Regions from separate parts of the Nocardia sp. PE-7 genome, predicted to be linked through region 2. Evidence: riboswitches for the same ligand, from Rfam matches in the RefSeq annotation. Region 2 holds a riboswitch; each other region holds the start of a gene.
The links. Region 2 has a riboswitch for S-adenosylmethionine ahead of QX204_RS02965 (bifunctional o-acetylhomoserine/o-acetylserine sulfhydrylase). Riboswitches for the same ligand answer to the same signal wherever they lie in the genome.
Positions count from the first base shown of each region.

Region 1: another riboswitch for S-adenosylmethionine. It lies ahead of QX204_RS33980 (aminotransferase class V-fold PLP-dependent enzyme); the one in region 2 lies ahead of QX204_RS02965 (bifunctional o-acetylhomoserine/o-acetylserine sulfhydrylase).
Region 3: another riboswitch for S-adenosylmethionine. It lies ahead of QX204_RS30570 (rhodanese-like domain-containing protein); the one in region 2 lies ahead of QX204_RS02965 (bifunctional o-acetylhomoserine/o-acetylserine sulfhydrylase).

Region 1 is NZ_CP129614.1:7,277,126-7,284,432, forward strand. Features, by position in the region: gene QX204_RS33970 (Pls/PosA family non-ribosomal peptide synthetase) at 1-3,215, opposite strand, end outside; gene QX204_RS33975 (MarR family winged helix-turn-helix transcriptional regulator) at 3,372-3,806, opposite strand; SAM riboswitch class IV at 4,033-4,147, shown strand; gene QX204_RS33980 (aminotransferase class V-fold PLP-dependent enzyme) at 4,189-5,502, shown strand; gene QX204_RS33985 (excalibur calcium-binding domain-containing protein) at 6,115-6,279, shown strand; gene QX204_RS33990 (hypothetical protein) at 6,285-6,524, opposite strand; gene QX204_RS33995 (Uma2 family endonuclease) at 6,563-7,198, opposite strand; gene QX204_RS34000 (flavin reductase family protein) at 7,241-7,307, opposite strand, start outside.
Region 2 is NZ_CP129614.1:648,013-655,319, forward strand. Features, by position in the region: gene QX204_RS02940 (tRNA (cytidine(34)-2'-O)-methyltransferase) at 60-524, opposite strand; gene QX204_RS02945 (DUF3017 domain-containing protein) at 589-915, shown strand; gene QX204_RS02950 (oxygenase MpaB family protein) at 917-1,864, opposite strand; gene QX204_RS02955 (TetR/AcrR family transcriptional regulator) at 2,005-2,640, shown strand; gene QX204_RS02960 (homoserine O-acetyltransferase MetX) at 2,644-3,789, opposite strand; gene QX204_RS02965 (bifunctional o-acetylhomoserine/o-acetylserine sulfhydrylase) at 3,786-5,102, opposite strand; SAM riboswitch class IV at 5,185-5,295, opposite strand; gene QX204_RS02970 (TetR family transcriptional regulator) at 5,360-6,082, opposite strand; gene QX204_RS02975 (MFS transporter) at 6,217-7,307, shown strand, end outside.
Region 3 is NZ_CP129614.1:6,524,420-6,531,726, reverse strand. Features, by position in the region: gene QX204_RS30600 (CaiB/BaiF CoA transferase family protein) at 1-773, opposite strand, end outside; gene QX204_RS30595 (DUF456 domain-containing protein) at 902-1,384, shown strand; gene QX204_RS30590 (amidohydrolase family protein) at 1,386-2,234, opposite strand; gene QX204_RS30585 (FAD-dependent oxidoreductase) at 2,271-3,659, opposite strand; gene QX204_RS30580 (RNA-guided endonuclease InsQ/TnpB family protein) at 3,851-5,074, opposite strand; gene QX204_RS30575 (Rv0361 family membrane protein) at 5,247-5,663, shown strand; SAM riboswitch class IV at 5,709-5,828, shown strand; gene QX204_RS30570 (rhodanese-like domain-containing protein) at 5,846-6,262, shown strand; gene QX204_RS30565 (O-succinylhomoserine sulfhydrylase) at 6,273-7,307, shown strand, end outside.

The DNA of each region.
Region 1 (7,307 bases), 660 kb from region 2:
CGCGCCAGCTTCAACCGCAGCGGCGGATCGAAGGTGCGCGAGGTGTCACTGGACTCGGTCGCGCGACGCAACCGCACCGGCGGACTGCCCAGCCACGACGAGCCCGCCTTCGCCTTGTTCGGAGCGGCCGAGAGCACCGCGACGAGGCCGTTCTTGGGCACGCGCCGACCGGGCGCGGTCATCCCCGAATTGCCGAGGAAGGCCCGCTTGCCGACCTTGGATTCGCCGATGCGCAGCCAGCCGCCGCCGAGTTCGTAGCTGCCGATCATGGTGTCGTCGGCCAGGAACGCGCCGTCGGAGATCACGGTGAACTTGGGCAGCATCAGCACGGTCGACGCCTCGACGTTCTTGCCGATCTTCGCGCCGAGCAACCGCAGCCAGACCGGGGTGAGCAGGCTGGCGTAGAGCGGGAACAGGAAGGTGCGGGCGGAGTCGAGCAGACGCTCGGTGGCCCACACCTGCCAGCCGGTGCGGCTGCGCACGGGGTGGTAGCCCTCGCGCAGACCGATGCTGAGCAGGCGCACCGCGATCACGGTGGCCACGGCGTAGACGCCGAGACTGAGCAGAGTGGCCAGCGGCAGGATGGCGAAACCGCGCAGGGCGGCGGCGCTGATGGTGGTCTCCTCGCGGACCCACCAGGCGATGAAAGTGCCGCCGACGGCGAGGCCGAACACGGGCATCGCGGCCAGCACCATCGACGACAGACCGAATACGACCAGCCAGTGCCTGGCGCGTTCGGGGGAGTGGTCGGGCCAGCGGCGCGGCGCCTTGCCGGTCTTGGTGGCGGGCGAGCCGGCCCATTCCTGTTCGCCCTTGACCTTGCCCGATACCGCGGAGCCGGGCGCGATCTCGGCCTTCTTGCCGATCTTGGTGCCGGGCAACAGGATCGAGCGGGCGCCGATCACCGCGCCGTCACCGATGGTGATGGCGCCGATGTGCACGATGTCGCCGTCGACCCAGTAGCCGGACAGGTCCACTTCGGGTTCCACGCTGGCGCCGTCGCCGAGTTCGAGCATGCCGGTGACCGGGGGGAGGCTGTGCAGGTCGACGCCCTTGCCGATCTTGGCGCCGAGTGCCCGCGCGAACGGGACCATCAGTGGTGCGCCGGAAAGACTTTCGGCGCCACTGGCTTCGGACAGGCGGACAGCGGCCCACAGGCGTAAGTGCACGGACGACCCGCGGGGATAGGAACCGGGACGCAGCCCGGCGAGCAGGATTCTCGCACCGACCACGCAGATCGTCATCCGGCCGATCGGCGAGATGAACAGCACGAACGCCAGCAGGATCCACCACCACGACAGGCGCGGCAGCCACGGCAGCGAACCCGACCAACCCGCGATGCCCGAGACCACGGTCAGCCAGGTGACCCACTGCAATCCGGTGAGGGTGGTCAGCGGAATCGTGGCGAGTACCTGGGTGATCTGCGCGCGCAGCGGTGTCGGTTCGACGACGCGCACGTCGACGGCCGCGACCGGGGCGCTGCCGTCGAGGAGCTCGACCAGCGAGCCGAGTCGCGGGTGGTCGTAGAGATCGGCGACGGTGACGTGTGGGTACCGCTCACGCAACGCGCCGACGAGTTGGGCCGCCGAGAGCGAACCGCCGCCCAGATCGAAGAATTCCGCATCGAGGTCGGTGGGTTCGGCGCCCAGGATCGCGTCCCACAGACTCGCCACCCAGGCCGCCGTGCCCGACAGCCCTGTCTCGGCGGGTTCGTCGGTGCTCGGCAGCGGCCACGGCAGCGCGTCGCGGTCGACCTTGCCGGAGGTGCGCGTAGGCAAATCGGCGACGATCGCCAGGCGCGGCACCAGCGGCGCCGGAAGTTGTTCGGCCAGAATCTCTCTGGCCTTCTTCACGTCGAAATCGGGACCGGCGCCGGTGAGGTAGCCGACGAGGATCTTGTTGCCCGCCTTGGTGGTTCGGATCGCGGCAGCAGCACCGCTGACACCGGGCAGGTGCTGTAGCGCATTGTCGAGCTCGCCGAGCTCGATGCGACGGCCGCCGATCTTGATCTGGTCGTCGGCGCGGCCGAGGAAGATCAGGCCCTGGTAGTCGTTGCGGACCAAATCGCCACTGCGATAAGCGCGTTCCCAGCCGAGCGAGGGCAGCGGGGCGTACTTCTCGGCGTCCTTGGCGGGATCGAGATAGCGGGCGAGACCGACGCCGCCGATCACGAGTTCACCGGTCTCGCCTTCGGCCACCGGGTTGCCCTGGGGGTCGACGACAGCCAGATCCCAGCCGTCGAGGGGCAGGCCGATCCGAACGGGCATCTCGCCGGTGAGCAGGGCGGCGCAGGCGACGACGGTCGCCTCGGTGGGGCCGTAGGTGTTCCACACTTCGCGGTCGGCGCCGGCGAGCCGTTCGGCCAGTTCCGGGGGCACCGCTTCGCCGCCGAAGATCAACAGCCGCACCGATTCCAGCGCTTCGGCGGGCCAGGTCGCGGCCAGCGTGGGCACCGTGGAGACGATGCTGATCTCGCGGCGCATCAACCACGGGCCGAGGTCGGCGCCGGTGCGCACCAGGTCGCGCGGGGCGGGGACGAGGCAGGCGCCGTTGCGCCAGGCCAGCCACATTTCCTCGCAGGAGGCGTCGAAGGCCACCGAGAGTCCGGCCAGCACGCGGTCGCCGGGACTGATCGGGGCCTTCTGCAGGAACAGGCGGGCTTCGGCGTCGACGAAGGCGGCGGCGTTGCGATGGGTGACCGCCACGCCCTTGGGGGTGCCGGTGGAGCCGGAGGTGAAGATGATCCACGCGTCGTCGGCGGGGGTGGGCAGGGTGTTCCAGTCGTGTTCGCCCGTAGCCGTGGTGGCCGACTCGATGCCGTCGCCGGTGGCGATCGCGCTCACCCGCGCCTCGCCGAAGACGAGTTTGGCTCGCTCCTGCGGGTCGTCGGCGTCGACGGGCACGTAGGCCGCGCCGCAGTAGAGCACGGCCAGAATCGTCACGTAGAGCTCGGCGCTGCCCGACGGCATCCGTACGCCCACCCGGTCGCCCGGTCGCACGCCCGCCTCGGTGAGCTCGGCCATCCTGGCCTCGATCGCGGCGATCAGTTCCATGTAGCTGAGCACGACGGTGCCGTCGTCGACGGCCGGTGCGTCAGGGTGGGCGAGGGCGGTGCTGGTCAGGATGTCGACCAGGGTGCGCGGCGGTGCGGCGAGATCGGCGCGCAGCAGCGGGTCGCGAAGAACCGCCGCTACCTCAGTGCGTGGCTCGAGCATCGTGCTCAGTCCACCTCTCATCGGTTGACCCCCATCGGTGGTGTCTGTTGTTTCATGAACGGGTTACCGGAGGGCAAACGGGATGGTCACCAGATGCCAACGGTACTCGGTGCGGGTATTGCCGGACGGCAGGGAAGCGCGTGCCGTCGGCGCTGTTCACGACGGCGATTCCGGCATCTCGCCGAGGGCGGTGATCGCCAGCCGGTGCAGCGTCCGTTGTTCTTCTTCGTCCAGGCGTCCCAGCACGCGCGCGGTGGCCTCGGCGATCAGCTTGTCGGTGCGTTTGCACTGCTTGCGCCCCGCCTCGGTGATCCGCAGCCGGTATTTGCGGCGATCCTTGCCGTCGCGGGTGCGTTCGACCAGTTCGGCGCGTTCCAGCGCGTCTATCAGGCGGACGACTTCACTGCGGTCGATACCGAGCGCGTCGCCCACTTTCTTCTGCGTCAGGTCGGCGTTCTCGGAGATGAAGGTGAGCACCCAATGATCGCGCAACGGGACGTCGATCTCGGCGTGCAGCGCCTTGGTGAGCCGTCCGAGCGCGTACACCGGGTAGCGCGGCAGGCCGCGGACGGAGTTCGTGTTCGTGGACATGAGAGGGAACTCTAGCAAATGGTGGAGGTTCCCAATCATTCGGTTACTCCACCATGGGGTGTGTAGATGGTTGAGAAATGGGTGTGAGCAGGCAACTCCGGGCAATCCTGCGAATCGCGTCAGCGTGCGGCTAACTCGGCGTGTCGGGTCTAGAGGGCGGCGACTCGGCGCGCGGTCGACGAAAGGTGGTTGACAGGTCCGGCGGTCGTCTGTCACTCTCATTTCAGGTCACGAGTACCAGCGTTCAGCCCCGGCTTGCTGGTCGGCAACCCTCCTCCGCGGTGGGGTGCTCCGGGTGACGACCAGGCCGACGTCCGAATTGGGCGCGGCAAGCGCGGGCCACCTCTTTTGGAGCGGGTCCCTGAGCCGACGGGATTTCGTCATGACTGCTGTAATCGACCCCACCTGTGCCATCGCCGCCGTTTCCGGTGCCGACCTGCGGGTTCCGCTCGTTCAAGGCGGCACCAGCTCCTACGCCAACTTCGACTACGCCGCGAGTGCGCCGGCATTGAAGCAGGTCACCGACCGTATTTCGCAGTTGCTGCCGTACTACGCCAGCGTGCACCGGGGTGCGGGCTACGCCTCGCGGATCTCGACCGAGTGCTACGAGGCTTCCCGTGGCGCGGTCGCCCGGTTCCTCGACGCCGACGACGACCAGGTCGTCGTGTTCACCCGCAACACCACCGATTCGCTGAACCTGCTGGCCGGATGCGTGCCGGGGGAGACCGTGGTGCTCGATATCGAGCACCACGCCAACTTCCTGCCGTGGACCGCGCACGGTCGCCGGGTGGTGCGGGCCGCCGCCACCGTCGAGGAGACGATTCAGCGAGTCGTCGCCGAGCTGTGCAGCAAGCCCGCCGCGCTGCTCGCGGTGACCGGGGCCTCCAATGTCACCGGTGAGGTGCTGCCGCTGGAGCGCCTCGCGACCATCGCTCACCTGTGCGGTGCGCGCATCCTCGTCGATGCCGCGCAGCTGGCCCCCCATCGGCGGATCTCCCTGCGCGAGAGCGGGATCGACTATCTCGCCTTCTCCGGGCACAAGCTGTACGCGCCGTTCGGTTCGGGCGTGCTGGTCGGCCGACGCGACTGGCTGGACCAGGGTGAGCCGTACCTGGCGGGCGGCGGTGCGGTGCGCAGTGTCGGTGTGTCGGAGGTCGAATGGGCTTGCGCGCCGCAGCGGCACGAGGCCGGTTCGCCGAATGTTCTGGGCGCGGCCGCTATTGCCGCCGCGTGCGACGCGCTCGCCGCGATCGACCCCGCCGAACTCGTTGCGCACGAACGCTTTCTGGCGGACCGTCTGCGCGACGGTTTGTCCGCGATCGCAGGCGTCGACCTGGTCAGCATCTGGTCCGACAGCCCCGATTGCGTCGGCATCGTCGCTTTCACCGTCGCCGACCACGCCCCCGGTAAGGTCGCCGCCTACCTCTCCGCCGAACACGCCATCGGCGTCCGCGACGGCCGTTTCTGCGCCCACCCGCTGCTCGCGAGCCTCGGTCTCGATGCCGCTCTCCGCGCCAGCATCGGCCTCGGCACCACGGCCGCCGACGTAGACCGCCTGATCGAAGCGGTCTCCACGTTGGTCACCAACGGCCCCACCTGGGAATACGCCGTCACCGACGGCCACTGGAACCCCACCCCCGAAACTCGCCCCCTCACCGCTTCCCCCGACGGCGCGGCCCCCTGCCTGATCGGCTGAATGCAAGACCCACCGTGGTCGTGCGATCAGGCCTCACCAGTGGGAACACGTATCGAAAAGGGGCGGATCGCGCGATTGCGTCGGTCGCGGCACCCGTTTGGGGAGAGGGAAATGGTGTATCGGCGGCCGGGATAGTTGGCGAATCCAGGTCGAGTAATCTTGCGGTTGACCACTGGTGGATCGGGGAACGGGAGTCGGATCCGTCGCGATGAAGCCGCGGAGATAGTCCGAATCCTTAGGGGAACCGTGACTGGACCGATTCAGCCATCTGATCCATGGGCTCGTCCGCCGAGGCAGCGGGCAAAGAAGCGTCGCTGGCCTTTGGTGGTCGGGATCGGTGTGGGGGGTGTAGTCGGCCTATCTGTGATCGGCACTCTCGCCGAAGACAATTCGTCGCCAGAACCGCAGACGACCACCTCCTCGTCAAGCCGAACCACCCAGCCATCAACGACCGCGAACGCTTCGACCACTACCACTTCTGCGGTGGCATCGACAGTTTCGATCCCGCCGTTAATCGCGCCGACTACCACCGTTGATCTTCCGATCGTCCCGACAACGACTATCCAGCTGCCGCCGCCTGCAGATGTCCCGCTGCCTACCACCACACTGGAAGTGCCAACTCCGAGGGCTGGTGCGACTGCGCCACAAACTCCTGCGAGCGCCTATTACAAGAACTGTGAGGCAGCCAGGGCCGCCGGTGCCGCCCCGATCCACATTGGTGAACCCGGTTACCGACCAGAGCTCGACCGGAACAAGGATGGCGTGGCCTGCGAATAGGGCGATCAGGTATCCATCGAACGAATGACGTCCCCGACGCGGACATGATGGGAAATCTCATCCGAGAAGGTCAGTGAGAATTCGCCTTTCGGGGAGCGATGGATCTCGAGCGCCCGAAGGACTCCATGGGCGATGACCTCGCCCGCCCGCCGAAGCTCGACAGCGCTGCCGACGTCGAAATCGCCGATCGCGTGGCCGACGACGAACGGGTCCGGTCTGAAACTGACCGGGAAGACGCCGGTCACCCGAAACTCACTCATGGAGACAAGTTTCCGCTCAGGTATCAGTCGAGATCCGCGTCGAGGGCATCCCAGGTGATGGTGACGTCGAGCGGATCGGTGATCGCGATCGCGGTGGGGCTGTGGGATCTGAAGCGGGTTTCGGTGGAGACGTAGACGCCTGCGGTATTGAGACGGAGGATCTCGATGGACTTCACACGGCCGTCGTTGTTCTCCATGCGGACTATCCAGTACTGCTCGATTCCCAGGCGTGCGTATTCCGCTCGTTTGTCCACACAATCGGCGGTAACTGTCGCTGGTGAAACCACTTCGACGACCAGCAGGGTGTCGCCTGCTGTCGGCTTGGTTTTCCATTTGTCGCGGGGGTCTTCGATACTGCGGTACACGATGGCGTCGGGGCGGCGGAAGTTGAAGGGAACCTCGGAGACCAGCATGTCCAGTTCGCCGCTGGCCTTCAGGCATGGTTGCCCGGTGGTGCGTTTCCGGATGGCTTCCCGGAGGGACTGTTTGATCACGTCGGCGATGGCGATGTGATTCGGCGAGGGCGAGTCGCAGTGCACCAGCAGGCCGTCTTTGACCTCGATCACCCGAGAGAGGTCTTCCGGCAGTGCCAAGTATGTGTCCAGGTCGATGCCCGGAACACCGGCGCGCAACCACGACCAGTCGTATGCCTCGCTCACCGGACCAACACTAGCTGTAGCAGGCTGAGGTAGACGGTCTGATCAGGTGTCGAGCGGGGTGGGGCGGTGGTATCTGCCGTTGTAGTACAGCAGCGGTGCGGCGGAGGGG
Region 2 (7,307 bases):
GCTCTCGGGCGATGCCGCCATGGTGGCCTGCTGATCACGTGACCGAATAGGCCGTGGGGTCAGACCGCCCCCGGAAATCCCAGCTGGCGCCACGCTTCGTATACCGAGACCGCCGCGGCGTTCGACAGATTCATCGACCGTCGCCCCGGCAGCATCGGAATGCGGACCTGCTCGGTGATCTGGGGATCTGTCAGCACTTCCTCGGGCAGCCCCGTGGGCTCGGTGCCGAACAGCAGCGCGTCGTTGTCGTGATAGGCGATATCGGTGAAACGGGTGGTGGCCTGGGTGGTGAAGGCGAAGACGCGGCCGGGCCGGATCGCCGCGAACGCCGTGGCCAGGTCGGGATGCACGGTCACCACCGCGAGGTCGTGATAGTCCAGTCCGGCCCGGCGCAGCTTGGCCTCCGAGAGGTCGAAGCCGAGCGGTTCGATCAGGTGTAGCGCGCAGCCGGTCCCCGCGGCCAACCGGATCGCATTGCCGGTATTGGGCGGAATCACGGGCTCGTGAAAGATCAGGTGCAGCACAGCCGACCACTCTGTCATGCGCCACCCCGTCCGCGCGCAGGCGGTATCTGGAACAATCGGGCTCGTGAACGAGGCGGAGACGACCGGCAAGCACCGGGTCGCGCGGTTGAGCGCGGGGGAGCAGTACCTGCGCAGTCATCTGCCGATGACCGTGGTGACCGCGCTGATCGTGATCGCGGTCGGCTTCGTCGCCTGGGATCGGTGGCGTCGCGGCGCGCTGATCTTCGGCAGCGCCGCCCTGGTGGCCGCCGCGTTCCGGCTGTGCTTGCCGACCGTGCAGGTGGGCTTGCTCGCCGTACGCAGCCGCCCGTTCGACGTGGCCGCGCTGACCGCGCTCGGCAGCGCCATCGTCTTCCTGGCGGCCACCATCAACACCCTCGGCGTTTCCTAGTTCAGGCGGAGGTCCTGTCCCACAGGCTGTGGGTGCCGTTGCTGCCGTAGAGCGCGCGAGCATCGCTCGGGCTGATCGTCGCCGGGGTTCGCGGCGGTGCGGCGCCGGCGTGGGCGGCCAGGATCTGTCCGGTCATCTTCGCGACGTACGGGCTGGCCATGATCAGGCCACGGTTGTCGCGACGGGCGGCGGCCCAGACGAGTGCCTTGCCCGGGACGCGTACCGCGGCGTCGACGACGCGGGGCATGTCGAACCGGCCGAGTTCGCGCATCCAGGCGGGCAGCGTCGAGATCGTCGCCAGCGACAGCACCCGACCACCGGCCGCGAACGTCATGCCCTTGCTCACCGACGGCCACAGCAGGAAATGCATCGCCTCGACCGCCCGCTCGCTGACACACAACTGCGGCCGAACGCGCTCGAAGTACGCGCGCACCTCAGCCCGATCGCGCGGCACATCAGCGGGCTTGCAGGTCTGCAGCTCGGCGGCGATCACGCACTCGGCCCAGTACCGATCCTCTTCGGCGGGACTCAGCGGCCCCGGTCCGAACATCTCGTAGGCCTTGAGCACCGAATGCCACCCGGTGACATGGATCCACAGCTGGGAGTCGGGGTTGTTGGCGCTGTAGCGCTTGCCGCTGATCGGTTCGATACCCGTCATCGGCGCGTGCACCTTCATCAGGTGCTCGGCGGCCTGGATGGCGGTGCGGCCGTCACCCAGCGCGACCAGCAGGAAGTAGGACAGCGTGTGGTCGAGACGGGTAGCGGGATTGTCGTAGATCCCGTGTGAATCGGCGACCGCGGCGGTCAGGAACGGATCGAAGTGTTCGAGAGTGACCGCCCGCTGGAATCCGATCAGCGCGGTCGGCGCCGCCCACACCTTCCAGGTGGGGGAATCCGGCCCGAAGAAGCCGTGGTCGTCGCGACGGAGAGTCGACGCATCGAAAGCCATGGCACATGCCCCTTTGCAGTGCGAGGAATAATTGAATACAACACCACCGTAGCAATGGCTCGACGCGAATACAACGGTTGCGTAGGATTCGTGACGACAGGGTCGGCGGGTATCGTCGGCGAGCGAAAGGCAGGTGGGCGGTGACCTCGACCCAGGAGCAGCGACCTCGACGCCGCTATGCGCCGCGCCTGCCGCCGGAGCAGCGCCGCGCGCAACTTCTCGACGCCGCGTTCACGGTCCTGGGCCGGATGGAACTGCACGAGTTGAGCATGGAGGCCGTCGCGCAGGAGGCGGGCGTCGGAAAACCGGTGCTGTACACGGTGTTCAAGACCCGCGCCGAACTCGTCGAAGCGCTGCTGGAACGCGAACGGGAACGCGGACTGGATCAGATCGCCGACACGCTGCCCGAAGACCTGCTCGGCGCCGACCCCTTGGCCGCCGCCTCGGCGACCGTCGAAGCGTTCGTCGGTGTGGCACTGGCGAATCCGACCCGTTGGCGGCTGATCCTCGCCACCCCGGCGAGTGCGCCCGACGAATACCGTGCGGCGCTTCGTGCTTCGCGCGCCGAGATCTTGGAACGCGCGGAATCGCTTGTCCGCATGGGCATCTCCGTGCTGCCGCGATGGTCGGGCATGGATGCCGGGCTACTCGCGAACTCGACCCTCACCATCGCCGAGATGCTCGGTCGGCTGGGAGTCAGCGAGCCGGAAGAGTATCCGCGCGAACGCCTTCAGGCCTACGTCCGCTCGATCGTCGCCTTGCTGACAGGACCGTGAAGGTCAGCGGTTCTCCCGCGCGAGGCGCATCGTCTCGGTGAGCAACTTCGACACCGCGGCGGCCTCGGTGAGGAACCCGTCGTGCCCGTCGCGTGAATGCACGACCTCGAGCCCCGCGCAGCCGGGCAGACCTTCGGCCAGCTCGGCCTGAGTGTTGAGGGGGTACAGGCGATCCGAGTCGACCCCGCCGACCACGCACGGCACCGATGTCGAGGCCAGCGCGGCAGCGACGCCGCCGCGCCCGCGACCCACATCGTGGCGGTTCATGGCCTCGCTGAGCAGCACATAGGTGGCCGGATCGAACCGCTGGACCAGCTTGTCGGCCTGGTGCTCGAGGTAGCTCTGCACCGCGTAGCGCCCACCGGTCCACGGGTCTTCGTCGCCCTGGGGCTTGTTGGTGAAGCGGTGGTCGAGTTCGCCCTCGGTGCGGTAGGTCAGGTGCGCGATGCGCCGGGCCAGGCCCATGCCGGTCATCGGCGCGCGGCCGGTGCCGTGATAGTCGCCGCCCTGCCAGTCGGGATCGGCCGTGATGACGGCCATCTGAGTGGTCTGGGTGCCGATCTGATCGGCGGTGGCGCGGGCGCCGACGGCCAGCACGAGCGCGGCGCTGACCCGCTCCGGCAGGCCGATGATCCACTCGAGCACCCGCATGCCGCCCATCGAGCCGCCGACCACAGCGCCGAGCCGCTCGATCCCGAGCACCTCGAACAACTGTGCTTCGGCTTTCACCTGGTCACGGATATTCAGCTCGGGAAACCGTGCGCCCCAAGGCTTTCCGTCGGAGGCGAGCGAGGACGGGCCGGTGCTGCCCTTGCAGCCGCCCAGCACGTTGGTCGCGATCACACACCACTCGTCGGTGTCGATCGGCGCGCCGGGCCCGACCATGCCCTCCCACCAGCCGGGCGCCCCGTCGGGCCCACCGACGACATGGGAGTCGCCGGTGAGCGCGTGTTCGACGAGCACCACATTGTCCAGCGTGGGCGAGAGCTCGCCCCACCGTTGCACCGCCAGCCGCACATCGGGGACGACGGCGCCGTTCTCCAGCGCCACATCCCCGATGGCGACCACGCCGACGCGCCCGTCCGGCGGTGGCAGCAGGGCCACCCCGGTTCCGGGTCGGGCGATCGGCGATTCGGTGCTCACGGTCACGTCGTCGCCGCCGCGAACCCGGCCCGCAGATCGGCCAGAATGTCGTCGATTCCCTCGATGCCCACCGCGAGCCTGACCAGGCCGGGCGTGACGCCGGCCGCCAGCTGCTCTTCGGGCGTCAACTGCGAGTGCGTGGTCGACGCCGGGTGAATCACGAGTGAACGCACATCACCGATGTTAGCTACATGGCTGTGCAGGCTGAGCGCGTCCACGAACTTCTTGCCCGCGTCGACGCCGCCCGCCAGCTCGAATGCCACGATCGCGCCCGCACCCTTGGGCGCCAGCTCCTTGGCCCGCGCGTGCCAGGGCGAGGACTCGAGGCCCGCGTAGAACACCGCGTCGACGCCCGGCTGCTCGGCGACGAACTTCGCGACCGTCTCGGCATTGCTGACATGTCGCTCGACCCGCAGGCTCAAGGTCTCGATGCCCTGCGCGATGAGGAACGCGTTGAACGGCGACACCGCAGCGCCCAGATCGCGCAGCAACTGCACCCGCGCCTTGAGCGCGAACGCGGGCGCGCCCAGATCGGCGAACACCGCGCCGTGGTAGCTCGGATCGGGCTCGGTGAAGCCGGGGAAGCGCGCGTTGCCGTCGGCGTCGCGCACCGTCCAGTCGAACGCGCCGCCGTCGACGATCACGCCCGCCACGGCCGCGCCGTGCCCACCCAGGTACTTCGTCGCCGAATGCACGACGATGTCGGCGCCGTGGGCCAGCGGCTGGATCAGGTACGGGGTGGCGACGGTGTTGTCCACGATCAGCGGAATGCCGTTCGCGTGCGCGACACCGGCGATACCGGGGATGTCGAACACCGCGCTGCTCGGGTTGGCGATGGTCTCGCCGTAGAACGCCTTGGTGTTCGGCTGGATCGCGGCCTTCCACTGCTCGAGGTCATCGGGGTCCTCGACGAACGAGACCGTGATCCCCAGCTTGGGCAGCGAGTAGTGGAAGAGGTTGTAGGTGCCGCCGTAGAGGTGCGGGCTGGACACGATGTGGTCGCCCGCGCTCGCCAGGTTCAGGATCGCGTAGGTCTCCGCGGCCTGGCCCGAGGCCAGCAGCAGCGCCGCGACGCCGCCTTCGAGCGCGGCCACGCGCTGCTCCACCGCGTCCTGGGTGGGGTTCATGATCCGGGTGTAGATGTTGCCCGGCTCGGCGAGACCGAACAGCGCGGCGGCGTGATCGGTGTCGCGGAACGCGTACGAAGTGGTCTGGTAGATCGGCAGTGCGCGCGCGCCGGTGGCGGCGTCGGGTGCCTGGCCCGCGTGGACCTGCTTGGTCTCGAAGGACCAGTTCTCGGGCAGGGAAGAGTCAGTCATGTCGTGCTCCAAAGGGTGTCAGCCGGGGGGATCTCGTCAACTGGGTCGGATCGACTGGCAACAACACATGGGGGCCTCCTGCAGTGCGCGCTTGCCCTCGACTTTCGAGAGCCCGGTCATCACCCGGAGCACCCCACCGCAGCTGGAGGGTTGCCGACCAGCGAGCCGGGGCTTGGCGCTGGTACTCATGACCTTGCCGTCATGTTAACCGGAGATCTCCCGCGGGCGGAAACTTCCCCCGCATTTCCCGCCGAAGATCACTCGTCGGACGGTGTGCCGAAGCCTGGCGTGTCGTCCACCGGTGCGCCACAGACCTGCCGCAAGCCGTGGTAGGCGCGCAGCACGGCGTCGCGGGTGACCCGAACGGCTACCGCCGGTGATCCGCTCAGCAGTGCCTGTTCGGTATCGGCGACCGAGATATGGCAGAGCATCTGCCAGATGCCGGCCACCAGCTTCACCGTGAAGTCCTCCGGTGACGTGCCCATCCGTTGCGCGAGCTCGGTGCACACCGCGACGTTCTTCTTCTCGGCGTATTCCAGCGCGCGCGCGTTGACCGACTGGCTGGTGCGCATGATCCGCTGCATCTGCAGGAACTGGCGGATGAACCGGATGCCGTCCGCGTCCGCCTCGGCCTGGACCACCGTCAGGTAGGCGCCACACAGTGCCTGGAGTTCGTTGCCGGTGTTCGGCTGGGAGCGCAGCGCGACGGCGACGGAGGCCCCGAAGTCGTCGATCGGGGCCAGCACGATGTCTTCCTTGAGCGCGAAGTACCGGTTGACGGTGCGCGGGGACACGTCGGCGCCCGCGGCGATCTGCTCGACCGTCGTCGCGTCGAACCCTTGGCTGTCGCACAGCTCGAGCCCGACCGCCACGATCGCGGCCTTGGTCTGGAGCTTCTTGCGCTCGCGCAGGCCCAGCGGCGCGTCGGCAGCCGGTTCGGTCGTCCGGTCGGCGCTGATCGGAGTGGTCGAGTCCAGCATGCTCTCAGCCTACCGTGTCGGCGGCTTTATCTGTCCAAGTAGGCCAATTGGCGCATTCAGACATTTTTCTCTTGACGCCAATTGTCTCGGAGTGCCAGGATTGGTCCACGCCAATCGAGCGACGAGGAGTCCTGGTGACCGGCACCGAGGTATTGACGAAACATGTTGATCAACAACAGAATTCGATGCGATGGTGGGCGTTGGTCGTGCTCTCCGCCGCCCAGCTGATGGTGGTGCTCGACGCCACCGTGATCACGATCGCCCTGCCGTACGCCCAGCGTGACCTGGGGATCAGCGACGGCGACAAACAGTGGGCGCTCACCGCGTACACGCTCATCTTCGGCGGGCTGCTGCTGCTCGGCGGCCGGATGGCCGACTATCTGGGCCGACGCCGGATCTTCCTGGTCGGTCTGGTCGGCTTCGCCGCCGCGTCGGCGCTGGCGGGGCTCGCGCAGACCGGCCCGCAGTTGTTCATCGGCCGAGGTCTGCAGGGTGCGTTCGCCGCGCTGCTCGCCCCCGCGGCCCTGTCGCTGCTGTCGGTGATCTTCACCGATGTGCAGGAGCGGGCCCGCGCGTTCGCGGTGTTCGCGGGTATCACCGCGGGTGGTATCGCGTTCGGGCTGATCGTGGGTGGTGCGCTCACCGAGTTCGCGTCGTGGCGGTGGACGCTGTTGATGAATACGCCGATCGCGCTCATCGCGGTGGCCGGTGCGGTGGCGGTGATCGCGCGCGATATCCCGGTGCCCAGGACCGGCGGCTACGACCTGCCCGGCGCCGTCACCGTGACATTCGGCTTGGTGTCGATCGTCTACGGATTCAGTCGCGCCGCCGAACACGGGTGGCTGGCGGGCAGCACCCTCGGCCTGCTCGGGGCGGGCTTCGCCTTGCTCATCGCGTTCGTCCTCATCGAGGCGCGCTCGGCGAATCCGCTGCTGCCCTTGCGAATTCCGGGTGAGATCAATCGAGGCGGCGCCTTGCTGGCCGCGCTGCTCATCCCGATCGCGATGTTCGCCATGTTCTTGTTCCTGAGCTTCTACTACCAGAACACCCTCGGCTATTCGCCGCTGAAGGCAGGCATCGCGTTCCTGCCGTTCCCGGTGGGCATCGGGATCGCGGCGGGCATCACCAGTTCGTTGATGCCCAAGTTCGGGCCGCGCCCGCTGATGGTGGTCGGTGCGTTGCTCGGCGTCGTCGGGCTGCTGTGGCTGGCGCAACTGAGCTATGG
Region 3 (7,307 bases), 1.4 Mb from region 2:
CCCGCCAGCAACTCGGCGTAGAACTGCGGCTCGATCGCGCCGACGGCCATGTACTTGCCGTCGGAGGTCTCGTAGGTGTCGTAGAAGGCCATGCCGGTATCGAGCAGGTTGGTGCCGCGCTCGTCGGACCACAGGCCGACCCCGCGCATGCCCCAGATCATGTGCGAAAGCGAAAGCGCCCCATCGATCATCGCGGCGTCGATCACCTGGCCCTTGCCGGAACTCTGCCGTTCCACCAGCGCGGCGAGCACGCCGAACACCAGGAACATCGAGCCGCCGCCGAAGTCGCCGACCATGTTCAGCGGCGGTACCGGCCGCTCGCCCTTGCGCCCGATGGCATTGAGCACGCCGGTGAGCGAGATGTAGTTGATGTCGTGACCCGCGCGATCGGCGAGTGGGCCGTGCTGGCCCCAGCCGGTCATCCGGCCGTACACCAGGCGCGGATTGCGGGCCAGTACATCGTCGGGCCCGAGGCCCATGCGCTCGGTGACGCCGGGACGGAAGCCCTCGAGCAGCACGTCGGCCTTCTCGACCAGGTCGAGGATCTTGGCGACGTCGGCGGGGTCCTTCAGATTCGCCTCGACGATCGTTCGCCCACGCCACTGCGGGCGCTCCATGAAGCCGGGCAGCTGATTCGGGCGCTGCACGCGCACCACGTCGGCGCCGAGGTCGGCCAGTAGTAGCGCGGCGTGCGGGCCAGGCCCGATGCCTGCCAACTCGATGACCTTGATGCCCGCAAGGGGCCCCTGCTTGGCGGTGGACTCCGTGCTCACGCGGTGACCTCAGTTCGTTGTCGAACGGTATTGACACATTGACAATAGCGCTGGGGTGGCGGCTCGGGTAGAGCATGGGCGAGAATTCGCACGAGCGCGACTCGGCGCGGCAACGGGAGGACCCGGTAGTGGGCGTGTGGGGTGAGGTCCTTGTCGGCCTCGTCATTCTGGTCGGCATCGTCGGCGTGATCGTTCCGATTCTGCCGGGGGTGATCCTCATCTTCGCGGCGATCGCGGTGTGGGCGTTCATGACCGGCGGCGCGACGGCCTGGACGGTGCTCGCGGTCGCGACCGTCGCGCTGGTGCTCTCCGGCGTCGTGAAGTACACCTGGCCGGGAAAGCGGATGCGCGAAGCCGGGGTGTCGAACCGTGCGCTGCTGGTCGGTGGGGTGCTCGGCATCGTCGGCTTCTTCGTGATCCCGATCGTCGGCCTGTTCATCGGCTTCGTGCTCGGCGTCTACCTGGCCGAGCTGTACCGCTTGAAGACCAACGACCTGGCGTGGCCCGCGACGATGCACGCGCTCAAGGGCGTCGGCCTGTCGATGCTGGTCGAGCTGTTCGGCGCGCTGATCGCCGCCGGCGTATGGCTCACCGGCGCGATGGTGAGCTGACCTATTCGATCACCGGCAGCGGGCGGGTGTGCTCGTCCGCGCCGGGCAGTTGGTTGCGCGGGATCGGGATGGTCGGGTTCTCGGCGCGCGGGAGCGGCACCGGCTCGCGGCGCACCGCGGGCAGCCGGTAGAACTCGCGGGCGTTGTCCTCGAGTACCGCGTGCATATCCGCGCCCACCACCTGGCAGATCAGGTCCACATCGCGCTCCTCGAACGGCCTGCCGGCGCGCGTGCCGGGCAGATCGCTGCCGAACATCAACGCACCCGGGTTGACCGTGTGGATGCGGCGCAGGGTCTCGGCCACATCCATCTCGACCCGCCCGAATCCGGTCGCCTTCACCCTCGCGCCGCGGTCGACCAGGTCGAGCAGGTACGGCAGACCCTCCTCGGACATGCCGAGATGGTCGATCGAGAGCGCGGGCAGCTTCGAGATCACCGGTTGCAGCGAGGCCAACATCTGACCGTCGATGTAGAGCTCGACGTGCCAACCCGCCAGTTCGTGCGCGCGCAACGCCTGCAACGTCATCTCGGTGATGTCGGCGGCGGCGCGCTTGAGATTGAACCGCAGGGCTCGCACGCCGGCTCGGTCCAGCTCGAGGATCTCGTCGTCGGTGGCATCGAGATCGAGTCGGGTCACGCCGACCCAGTCGGGACCGAGCGCGGACAGTGCTGCCTTCAGGTACGTCTGATCAGCGCCTTGGAAAGACGCGCTGACGACAGCACCGCCGCGAACCTCGAAGTGCGCCATACGCTTTCGATAATCATCGATCACGTAGGGCTCGGGGAGATAGCCTTCGTTCTCGATCAGCGGAAACCGCGGATCGATGATGTGGACGTGGGCATCGAACACTTGTACAGAATGCCCTATCTCGGGAACGGCGGCAGCTCAGGCCTTGTTGGGCTCGGACGCGCGGAGCATGTCCTCGCGCTCGACGACCTTCACGCGCTCACGGCCTTCGGGTTCGCCGAGGGCGCGCTCGTGGGCGTCGAGGCGGTACCAGCCCGCCCAGGTGGTGAACGGAATGCCCTTGCCCTCGAGGAACTCGGTGACGGCGTCGAGCTCGGGCTTCGGCGCGGGGGCGAAGCCCTTGGCGTCGTCGAGCAGGCAGGCGATGGTCTCGTTGGCGTCGCCCTTGGTGTGGCCGATGAGGCCGACCGGGCCGCGCTTGATCCAGCCGGTCACGTAGGTGGCGGGCATGAAGCGGGCGTCGCCTTCGGCGGTGTCGTCGGAGATCACGCGACCGGCCTCGTTGGGCACCGTGCCCGCCTGATCGTCGAACGGCAGCTGGGTGACGTTCTGCGAGAGGTAGCCGACGGCGCGGTACACGGCCTGGATGTCCCAGTCGGTGAAGTTGCCGGTGCCCTTGACGTTGCCGGTGCCGTCGAGCTGGGTGCGTTCGGTCTTCAGGCCCACGACCTTGCCGTCGGCGCCGATGATCTCCGAGGGCGACTCGAAGAAGTGCAGGAACAGCTTGTGCGGGCGGTCGCCGTGATCGCGGATGGCCCACTGCTCCAAGGTGTTGGCGACCATGTCGACCTGCTTGGAGTTACGGCGCGCGGCTTCGGAGCCCTCGTCGTAGTCGATGTCCTCGGGGTTGACGATGACCTCGATCGTCGGCGAGTGATCCAGTTCGCGCAGCTCGAGGGGCGTGAACTTGGCCTGCGCGGGGCCGCGACGACCGAACACGTGGACCTCGAGGGCCTTGTTGCCCTTGAGTCCCTCGTAGACGTTCGGCGGGATCTCGGTCGGCAGCAGTTCGTCACCGGTCTTGGCGAGCACGCGCGCGACGTCGAGAGCGACGTTGCCGACGCCGAGCACGGCGACCTTCTCGGCCTCGAGGGGCCACGAACGCGGGACGTCGGGGTGGCCGTCGTACCAGGACACGAAGTCGGCGGCACCGTAGGAGCCGTCGAGGTCGATGCCGGGGATGGCCAGGGCGCGGTCGGCGTTGGCGCCGGTGGAGAAGATGACCGCGTCGTAGAACTGGCGCAGGTCGTCGAGGGTGATGTCGGTGCCGTAGTCGATGTTGCCGAGCAGGCGGACCTGGTCCTTGTCGAGGACCTTGTGCAGGGCGGTGATGATGCCCTTGATGCGCGGGTGGTCGGGGGCGACGCCGTAGCGGATCAGGCCGAAGGGCGCGGGCATGCGCTCGTAGAGGTCGATGCTCACGTCGGCATCGGACTTCATCAACGCGTCGGCGGCGTAGATACCGGCCGGTCCCGCACCCACGATCGCAATGCGAAGTGGGCGAGTCGCTGCACTCTGTTCGGTCATTTCTACGCGCACCCTTTGGTCGAGAACTGATTTGACGGCGTCAACTTAGCTTAGGCTAAGTCGCCGTTTCGGCTTACCGGCAGCTGCCGAGTTGCGGCAGCAGGCCGCAATCACGTGTGATTCTAGCTGCGACGCATATGGCATCCAGGGGCGCGGTGTGGCTGCCCGCACGGTTGTTTTTCCTGTCAGGATTACAGCTTGACATCGTCCTGGCCATGAAGAACCGGGATCCCCACCCTCGCGGGTCGGGTTTTCTGCTTCATCGACGACTGCCCGCCCGGAGGGTTCCGTTGAGGTCTCACACCATCTCCACAGACTGTCACCGCCAGCCCGGCGGCCAAAATATTCTTCGCGGCGTTCACATCCCGATCATGTCGGACACCGCAACCACACACCCATCCACGCACCTCGAGCGGCATCTTGTTCCGCAGGACACCACACGCCGAGCACAGCTTCGACGAGGGATACCAGCGATCTATTGCAACCACTTCGCGGCCGTACCAGTTGGCTTTGTACTCCAGCATCGACCGGAAATTCGACCACGACGCATCCGAGATCGCTCGCGCGAGCGAGTGATCTCGGATCATGTTGCGGACGGTCAAGTCCTCGATCACGAGCGTTTGGTTCTCACGCACGAGCCGAGTAGTGATCTTGTGCAGGTAGTCGCGTCTGCGGTCGGCGATGCGAGCGTGGACGCGAGCGACTTTGCGCCGAGCCTTGGCTCGGTTGGCTGAGCCCTTCTCCTTGCGGGACAAGTTGCGCTGAGCTTTCGCCAATCGGGCACGGTCAGCGCGTTCGTGGCGCGGGTTGGTGATCTTCTCGCCGCTCGACAGGGTGAGCAAATGAGTCAGCCCGGCGTCGATCCCGACCGTCTGATCGGTGCGAGGCAGCGATCCCACCGTGGGGTCCTCGCACAGCAAGGACACGAACCAGCGCCCGGCCGCGTCTCGCGACACCGTCACCGAGGAGGGATCGCCGGGCAGCCCGCGCGACCAGACGATATCGAGCGGTTCGCTCATCTTCGCCAAGGTCAGTTTCCCGTTACTCCATCGGAACCCTGACCGGGTGTACTCGGCACTGGGCCTGGACTTCTTACGGGATTTGAAGCGCGGATACCTCGCCCGTTTGGCCCAAAAGCTGGCGAACGCGGCTTGCAGGTGCCGCAACGACTGCTGCAACGGCACCGACGAAACCTCACCTAAGTAGGCGAGGTCTTCGCCGCGTTTCCATTCGGTCAGCATCGCCGACGTGGCGTTGTAGTTGACCCGCTCGCCCCGCTGCCACGCGGCAGTCCGGGCTTCGAGCGCGAGGTTGTATACCTTGCGTACACATCCGAAGGTTCGTTCCAACTCAGCGGCTTGCTCCGGGGTCGGGCGAAACCGGTACTTGAAAGCCCGCTTCACCACCTCGCTCATGCCTCACAAATTAACATGCTTGTTCGTAAACTGACTTTCCGAAAGGAGGAGTAGCGCTGGGCGCGCCAGGCATCAACTTGTCGTGCTCCTGCCGGTCATGGATGACCGCGCTTCCGCGCTACGGCACCCAATGAACGAGGAGCAAACAGGCTCGGATGACCAGCCCGTAGTGGTGGATCAGACCGACAAGCGTTCCATCGTCCCGTTCGTCGCGGCCGCGGTGATCGCGATCATCGTGCTCATCGGCATCGTGGCGGGCGGACTGCTCTCGCCCGCTGAGAAAAATGTCACAGAGGCCGACCGTCTCGCGGCCGCCGTCACCAACTATATCGACGCCCGCTCGCGCAGCGACCTGCGTCCACCGACCGGTGTGGCCTGCCCCGGCTTCGACGAAGAGTCCTCCGGCCTCGGTGAACGGCTGGGTGGCCCGAAATCGGCTGTCACGATCGACGGCAAGGGTTTCGAGAACGCGACCGTGAACGGCGACCGCGCGAAAATCGACGCGACCGTGGTGGTCGACGGCAAACCGGCCACGATCAACTGGAAACTGACCAGCGTCGACGGCGCGTGGCTGGTGTGCACTTTCTGAATCGTTTGACACGGTGACCTGTGCCGAGGCAATCTCAGATCGCAAGGTCATGAGTGCCAGCGTCAAGCCCCGGCTCGCTGGTCGGCAACCCTCCTCCGCGGTGGGGTGCTCCGGGTGACGACCTGGCCGTGTGTTCGGGGACTTCCGGCACGGCAAGAGCGGATTCACGCAGGAGGATCGACATGACTTACGCCGGCGACATCACCCCTGAGAAGGCGTGGGAGCTGCTCACCGAGCACCCCGGCGCCGTCCTGATCGACGTGCGCACCGAAGGCGAGTGGGCGAACATCGGCATCCCCGACACCAGCTCCATCGAACGCCCGGCCCATTTCATCGAATGGGTCGACGGCACCGGCACGCGCAACCCGGAGTTCGGCGTGCAGCTGGAGAAGGCACTCGCCGGTCGCCCCGACGACGCACCGGTGGTGTTCCTGTGTCGCTCCGGTCAGCGTTCCGCGCACGCGGCGAACCTGGCGACGGCGGCGGGCGTGGCACCGTCCTACAACGTGCTCGACGGTTTCGAAGGTGGTCCCGACGCGTTCGGTCAGCGCGGCAGCACCGGTTGGCGCGCGGTCGGCCTGCCGTGGCGTCAGGCATAAGGAGAAAAGCATGATCACCGGTGGTTCGTTCGACAAGCCACTGCCAGAGGGCGTCGGTCCGGGCACGCTCGGCGTGCGCGGTGGCCTGCGCCGTTCCGGTTTCGACGAGACGTCCGAGGCGCTGTATCTGACCTCGGGTTTCGTCTACGAGAACGCCGAAGCCGCCGAAGCCGCGTTCACCGGCGACGTCGAGCACTTCGTCTACTCCCGCTTCGGCAACCCGACCGTGGCGATGTTCGAGGAACGCATCCGCCTGCTCGACGGCGCCGAAGCGGCCTTCGCGACCGCATCCGGCATGTCGGCGGTGTTCACCGCGCTCGGCGCGCTGCTGAAGGCGGGCGACCGTCTCGTCGCCGCCCGCAGCCTGTTCGGTTCCTGTTTCGTGGTCTGCAACGAGATCCTCCCGCGCTGGGGCATCGAAACCGTCTTCGTCGACGGTGACGACCTCGACCAGTGGGAACAGGCTCTCTCCGTCCCCACCCAGGCCGTCTTCTTCGAGACCCCCGCCAACCCGATGCAGACCCTCGTCGACGTCCGCAAGGTCACCGAGCTCGCCCACGCCGCGGGCGCGAAGGTGGTGCTGGACAACGTCTTCGCCACCCCCCTGCTCCAGCGCGGCTTCGAGCTCGGCGCCGATGTGGTCGTCTACTCCGGCACCAAGCACATCGACGGCCAGGGCCGCGTCCTCGGCGGCGCCATCCTCGGCGCCAAGGACTACATCGACGGCCCCGTCAAAACCCTGATGCGCCACACGGGCCCGGCCCTGAGCCCCTTCAACGCCTGGACCTTGCTCAAAGGCCTGGAAACCATGCCGTTGCGCGTCCGCCACTCCACCGAGTCGGCCCTGCGAGTGGCCGAGTTCCTGGAGACCAAGAACTCGATCGACTGGGTGAAATACCCCTTCCTGGAATCACATCCACAGCACGCCCTCGCCAAGGAACAGATGACCGGCGGCGGCACAGTCGTCACCTTCGCCCTCAACGGCGACGACGGCAAGAAGCGAGCCTTCGAGGTCCTCAACCGCCTCCGCATCATCGACATCTCC